Regions from separate parts of the Streptomyces sp. NPDC052721 genome, predicted to be linked through region 2. Evidence: riboswitches for the same ligand, from Rfam matches in the RefSeq annotation. Region 2 holds a riboswitch; the other holds the start of a gene.

Region 1 (3,395 bases), on a different contig from region 2:
AGATCAACGTCTGGCACGACCCGGAGGCGGCGGCGATCCTGCTGACCGCCGGGGTGCCGATCACGATGTACGGCCTGGACGTCTTCCAGCAGGTCGTCGTGGACAGCGGCGACGTCCACCGGCTGCGCGCCAGCGGCGAGCCCGGCACCCGCCTGGCCGGTGAGCTGCTCGCCCACCGGCCGGCCCACCAGGGCGAGCCGCCTCAGGCGGAGGAGGCGGGCGGCCTCGGCGACGCGGGCGCGGTGTGCGCGGTCGCCGACCCGCAGGGCATCACCACCCGCCTGCTCCCGGTCGAGGTCTCCCTCGCCCCCGGCCCCACCCGGGGCCAGACCGTCGTCGACCGCCGCCCCCGCCTCGGCGAGTCCGAGATCCACGAGGGCGGTCGCGAACGCGCCCTGGTCGACGTGGCCTTGGAGGTGAACGCCGACCGGTACGTGAAGCTGTACCTGGAGACGGTCGCGCGCTAGGCCCTGTCGTCAAACTCCCGTCTGCCGCGCGACGCCATGCACGCACTCTCGCCGCACCGGGCCCCGACCCAAGTACATCCAGTACGAGGGCCGGGGCCCGGCACGCCGAGAGCACGCACCTGACGCCGCGCGGCCCGCCCTCCGGCGGACGACGGGAGTTTGACGACAGGACCTAGCCCCCTACTCGGCGGCGGACGGGGAGACCGCCCAGCGTTCCTCCACCCGGGCGACCTTCCAGTACGCCAGCGCCGCCGCCCACACCAGCACGAACAGGCCGACGACGAGGTAGCCGACGTTGTCCAGGTCGAGGCCGGCGATCCAGCCGGTGAAGTCGTCGTGCAGGCCGAACTTCTCGTGCAGGACGCCGACCAGTTCGATGGTGCCGATGAAGAAGGCGACGGCGATGGACAGGCCGGTGATGGCGAGGTTGTAGAAGACCTTGCGGACCGGGTTGGAGAACGCCCACTGGTAGGCGAAGTTCATGAACGTGCCGTCGAGGGTGTCGAACAGGCTCATCCCAGCGGCGAAGAGGAGGGGCAGGCAGAGGATCGCGTACCAGGGCAGGCCCGCCGCCGCGCCCGAACCGGCCATCACCATCAGCGTCACCTCGGTGGCCGTGTCGAAGCCGAGGCCGAAGAGGAAGCCGAGCGGGTACATCTGCCCCGGCCGGGAGACGGACTTCGTCAGCCGGCCGAGGACGCGGTTCATGAATCCCCGCGAGTCCAGGTGCTGTTCCAGTTCCTTCTCGTCGTACGCGCCCGCGCGCATCGCCCGGAAGACCTTCAGGATGCCCACCAGGGCGACCAGGTTCAGGGCGGCGATGAGGTAGAGGAACGTGCCGGAGACCGTCGTACCGAGGAAGCCGAGCACCTGGTGGGTGGTGGAGCCCTCGTTCATGACCTTCCCGGCCAGCGAGGTGCCGCCCGCGATCAGCAGCGCCAGCAGCACCACCACGCTGGAGTGGCCGAGCGCGAACCAGAACCCCACCGACACCGGCCGCTTCCCGTCGGCCATCAGCTTCCGGGTCGTGTTGTCGATCGCCGCGATGTGGTCGGCGTCGAAGGCGTGCCGCATGCCGAGGGTGTAGGCGGTGATGCCCAGACCGACCCCGAAGACATCGGAGCCGACCTCGTAGTGCTCGGGCACGACGAGAACATAGAGAATTCCGAAGGCGACGACGTGCAGGGCGACGATCACCGCCATCAGCCCCACTGTCTTGACGGTGTCCTCGCGTCGCCAGCGGAAAGACGCGGCATCGGCCATGGGTTCACGCTCCAGCACCTCGTGGATCACTTCGTGAGCTGCCGTGGCCGGTCTCCTGGCTTACGGGTCGTGCGTCCGCCGTTCCTGCCTTCCCGGTCTGCGACCAGTGGCCCGGCGGTGCCGGACGGAACGGGAACTTCCCGATCACAGTGGCGAGGGCCGCGTCGACCTTGCATCGACTTCCCGAACACCACGGCCCGCCCACCGTAGAGGGGCACGCGGTTTCCTGCATAGCTGCGTACCTGCGCAGGTATCGAAGATCACAAAGAGGGTGCCTGCCAGACTGGCCTCATGCATCTCGTGCCTGCCGACCGAGCCGACCGTCGTTCCATCGACGGGCATCGGGTGTGTGAGGCGATCGCCGCCATCGGTGAGGCGGGGCGTCTGCGCACCTGGGCCGACCGTTTCTCGCTGCTCGCCGACGCCAACCGGCTGGCGCTGCTGGTCGCGCTGCACCGTACCGGGCCGCTCGCCGTGTCCGATCTGGCCATCGCCACGGGGATGAACGACCCGGCGGTCTCCCAGGCCCTGCGGTTGCTGCGGGCGGCCGGGGTCGTGGCGGGGGAGAAGGAGGGGCGCGTGGTGCGGTACCGGGTGGTGGACGCGGACGTTCGGGGGCTGTTGGAGCACTGCGTCGGCTGAACGGCCGTGAAAGGTTCCCTTTCCGGGCAATGTGGACAGATACAGATTCCGTACTGTCGTCCGTCCCCTGGGAGCCCGTATGGCAGACCTCTCGCCGGACCTCTCGTCCAGGAACCCCGACTGGTGGCGGCAGGCCGTCATCTACCAGGTCTATCCGCGCAGCTTCGCCGACGCCGACGGTGACGGCCTCGGTGACCTGAGGGGCATCACCGAGCGGCTGGGCCATCTCGCGGCGCTCGGCGTGGACGCCCTGTGGCTGAGCCCCTTCTACCCCTCCGAGCTCGCCGACGGCGGCTACGACGTCATCGACCCGCGCGGGGTCGACGAGCGCCTCGGCACCCTGGACGACTTCGACACCCTGGTGGGTGAAGCGCACCGGCTCGGGCTCAAGGTCGTCGTGGACATCGTTCCCAATCACACCTCCCATCTGCATCCGTGGTTCCAGGAGGCGCTGCGCGCCGGACCCGGATCCGCCGCCCGGGAGCGTTATGTCTTCCGGCCGGGGCGCGGCGCGCACGGTGAACGTCCGCCCAGCGACTGGCAGTCGGTGTTCGGCGGCAGCGCCTGGCGGCGGGTGCCCGACGGGGAGTGGTACCTGCACCTGTTCGCCCCCGAACAGCCCGACCTGAACTGGGACAACGAGGAGGTCCGCGCCGACTTCCGCACCACCCTGCGGTTCTGGTCCGACCGGGGCGTGGACGGCTTCCGCGTGGACGTCGCCCACGGCCTGGCCAAGGACCTCACCGAGCCGCTGCGGGACGTCGGCGGCATCGGCGCGACCGGCGAGCAGGCCCTGCCGCTGGTGCCGCCCGGCAGCCACCCCTACTGGGACCGGGACGAGGTCCACGAGATCTACCGCGACTGGCGCAAGATCTTCGACGCCTACAGTCCGCCGCGCACCGCCGTCGCCGAGGCCTGGGTCCCCGGTGCCCGCCGCGCCCTGTACGCCCGCCCGGACGAACTCGGCCAGGCCTTCAACTTCGAGTACCTGGAGGCACGCTGGGACGCGGAGGAACTGCGCGA
Region 2 (3,395 bases):
CCCGGCTCCAGCAGGCTGACATCGCCCCGGAACTTGTTCACCAGGAACCCGGCGACCAGCTCCTGGTCCTCCGGCGAGAGCAGGGCGACGGTGCCGAAGAAGGAGGCGAACACGCCGCCGCGGTCGATGTCGCCGACGACGAGCACGGGCAGCCGCGCGTTGCGCGCGATCCCCATGTTGACGATGTCGGTCCGCCGCAGGTTGATCTCGGCCGGACTCCCCGCCCCCTCACAGATCACCGCGTCATACGTGCCCCGCAACTGAGCCAGGCAGTCCAGCACCGTGCCCAGCAGCCGCTGCTGGCGCCCGCCGTGGTACCCGCGTGCGCTCAGCTCGCCCACCGGCTTGCCCAGCAGCACCACCTGGCTGCTCTGCTCACCGCCGGGCTTGAGCAGCACCGGGTTCATCAGCGCGGTCGGCTCGACGCGGCACGCCTGCGCCTGCATGGCCTGCGCCCGGCCGATCTCCGCGCCCTCGCGCGTGACGAACGAGTTCAGGGACATGTTCTGCGCCTTGAACGGCGCGACCTTCACGCCCTGGCGGACCAGCCAGCGGCAGATGCCGGCCGTCACGACGCTCTTGCCCGCGTCGGAGGTGGTGCCGGCGACGAGGAGCCCACCGTTCACTTCCCACGTCCTTTCAGGAGGGCGCGCGCGGCGAGCGTGGTGCCGAGCGCGAGCAGGCCGACGCGGCGGGAGAGCCGTACGGCCCGGTCGATGTCGGTGACCCGGACCGGCCGTCCGGTGGCGCCGTTCAGCACCGGGCGGTGTTCGACCCGGCCGCCGTAGGAGAGCGTCCCGCCCAGGCGCACGCCGAGAGCGCCCGCGAAGGAGGCCTCCACGGGCCCGGCGTTGGGGCTCGGATGCTCCCGCGCGTCCGCCCTCCAGGCGCGCACGGCGCCCCGCGGATCGGGTCCGGCCACCGCGGCGAGTACGGCGGTCAGCCGGGCCCCCGGCCAGCCGGCGACGTCGTCCAGGCGGGCGGAGGCCCAGCCGTAGCGCCGGTGGCGGGGCGACTTGTGACCCACCATCGCGTCCAGGGTGTTGACCGCCCGGAACCCGAGCAGCCCCGGCACCCCGGCCACGGCACCCCAGAAGAGCGCGCCGACCACGGCGTCGGAGGTGTTCTCGGCGACCGACTCGACCACGGCCCGGGCGATGCCGTCGGCGTCCAGCGCCTGCGGGTCCCGGCCGCACAGATGCGGCAGCCGGGCCCGGGCGCCCTCGACGTCCCCGGCCTGAAGGGCGCGCCCGATGGCGCGGGCCTCCCGGGCGAGCGAGGTGCCGCCGACGACGGACCAGGTGGCGGCGGCGGTCAGCGCGGCGGAAGCGGTGGGGGAGGAGCGTACGGCGCGTGCGGTCAGCGTGCCGAGGGCGACGGCGCCGCCGGCGCACACGACGGTGTGCAGGGCGCCCCAGCCACGGTGGTCGTGCCACAGCGCGCGTTCCACGGCCCCGGCCGCCCGGCCGAACACGGCGACCGGATGCCCGCGGCGCGGATCGCCGAGGAGCAGGTCACCGAGGACGCCGGCGGCGGCGCCGTACGCGTATGTGCGATCGGCACCCATCGGCTCAGCCGGCCGTGGGGACAGGAACGGTCCTGGTGCGGGTCCTCGATCGGCAGCCGAGCATGGCGAAATGTGTCCTCACTCAGGGTGTCCGCGCCCTGGTTCGACGTGAATCGGCGGTGAGAGTTCCTGGCTCCCGGGGGTTCTTCCCCGGTGACAGTGGCGGGACCGCGCCGGATTCGCACCGGCTTCCTCTCCTGCCGCCTACATGGCCTGGGCAGTCCACCACGCGCCCGGAACGGCCGTCAACTTGCCTTTGACCTGGGACGCCGGACTGTGCTGAGGCCCACATCGCCGGCCCGCCGGACGGCACCGGAGGACCGGTTCGACGCCATGCGTCGGCCCCGCCGGTCCCGCTGGAGCGGGTGGCCCGGCGGGGCCGATGTCGGGTTTCGAACCGTCAGGGCTTGACGACGATCAGGTAGATCCCGTACGCCACCGCCGCCGCGCAGGCCGCGAAGCACACGTACGCGCCGGTGACGGCGAGGGCGGCGGACCCGCCCTGCGCCGCGGCCTTCTCCCGGCGGGACAGGCCGTTGATGCCGAGGGTGAACAGGGCCACCAGGCCCACCGTGAACGCGAGGCTGACGCCGAAGACGGAGCCGAGGGCCGCCCAGTCGATCTTCATGGGGGTGCTTCCTTCAGTAACCGTGTGCTCGGGGTCAGACCGCGGCGGCCGGCGGGGCGGCCGGGGCGGCGGGGGAGGGCTCGGTGGCCGGGGCGGGGATGGTGGCCGTCAGATCCTCGGTGACCATGCCCGCCGGGGGCGGGGTCACGGCGGCGATGGCGGTGGTGACCACGCCGACCGGCTCGCCGGTCTCCTCGACCACGTTGGTGTGGTCGACGACCTCGCGGCGGGAGATCTTCCAGATCGCGGCGCTCGCGGCGACCAGGAAGACGGCGACGACGGCGGTTCCCCCGTCACCGAGGTCGGTGACGGACTCGGCGACCGCGCCGACCAGCGCGGCGGCCGGGAGGGTCAGCGCCCAGGCGACGAACATGCGGGTCGCGGTGGACCAGCGGACCACACCGCCCTTGCGGCCGAGACCCGCGCCCATCACCGAGCCGGAGACGACGTGCGTGGTGGAGAGGGAGAAGCCGAGGTGGGAGGAGGCCAGGATGGCGGTCGCGGCGCTGGTCTGGGCGGCGAAGCCCTGGCGCGGCTCCAGGTCGGTCAGGCCCTTGCCCATGGTGCGGATGATGCGCCAGCCGCCGATGTAGGTGCCGAGCGCGATGGCCATGCCCGCGGACAGGATCACCCAGGTGGGAGGGTTGGAGCCGGGGGCGATGGAGCCGCCCGCGACGAGGGCGAGGGTGATGATGCCCATCGTCTTCTGCGCGTCGTTGGTGCCGTGCGCGAGGGAGACCAGGCCGGCGGAGGCGATCTGGCCGGCGCGGTAGCCCTTGCGGGTGGCCTCGCCGTCGGCGGTGCCGCCGATGCCGTAGGAGAACCGGGTGGCCAGCAGGGAGGCGAGGCCCGCGACGACCGGCGCGGCGACGGCCGGCAGCAGCACCTTGGTGACCAGGACGTCACCGTGGACGGCGCCGAAGCCGGCGGAGGCGACGGTGGCGCCGACCAGGCCGCCCATCAGGGCGTGCGAAGAGCTGGAGGGCAGGCCCACCAGCCAGGTCAGCAGGTTCCAGAGGATCGCGCCGACCAGGGCGGCGAAGATGACCTCGGGACGGATGCCGGTCTCGTCGACGAGACCCTTGGAGATCGTGTTCGCGACCTCCACGGAGAGGAAGGCGCCCACAAGGTTGAGGACGGCGGACATGGCAACCGCGATCTTCGGCTTCAGGGCGCCTGTGGAGATGGTGGTGGCCATCG

The links. A riboswitch is a leader RNA that binds a small molecule or an ion and turns the genes downstream of it on or off. The one in region 2 is predicted to bind cobalamin.
Region 1: linked by a shared signal. The riboswitch ahead of AB0L21_RS08145 (HoxN/HupN/NixA family nickel/cobalt transporter) and the one ahead of AB0L21_RS01735 (cobalamin biosynthesis protein) in region 2 are both predicted to bind cobalamin.

Annotation. Positions count from the first base shown of each region.
Region 1 is NZ_JBFATL010000006.1:804-4,198, reverse strand. It holds gene AB0L21_RS08150 (nucleoside hydrolase) at 1-467, shown strand, start outside; gene AB0L21_RS08145 (HoxN/HupN/NixA family nickel/cobalt transporter) at 648-1,730, opposite strand; cobalamin riboswitch at 1,758-1,940, opposite strand; gene AB0L21_RS08140 (metalloregulator ArsR/SmtB family transcription factor) at 2,022-2,372, shown strand; gene AB0L21_RS08135 (glycoside hydrolase family 13 protein) at 2,452-3,395, shown strand, end outside.
Region 2 is NZ_JBFATL010000001.1:367,431-370,825, forward strand. It holds gene AB0L21_RS01730 (cobyric acid synthase) at 1-626, opposite strand, end outside; gene AB0L21_RS01735 (cobalamin biosynthesis protein) at 623-1,567, opposite strand; cobalamin riboswitch at 1,668-1,809, opposite strand; gene AB0L21_RS01740 (hypothetical protein) at 1,968-2,195, opposite strand; gene AB0L21_RS01745 (inorganic phosphate transporter) at 2,230-3,395, opposite strand, start outside.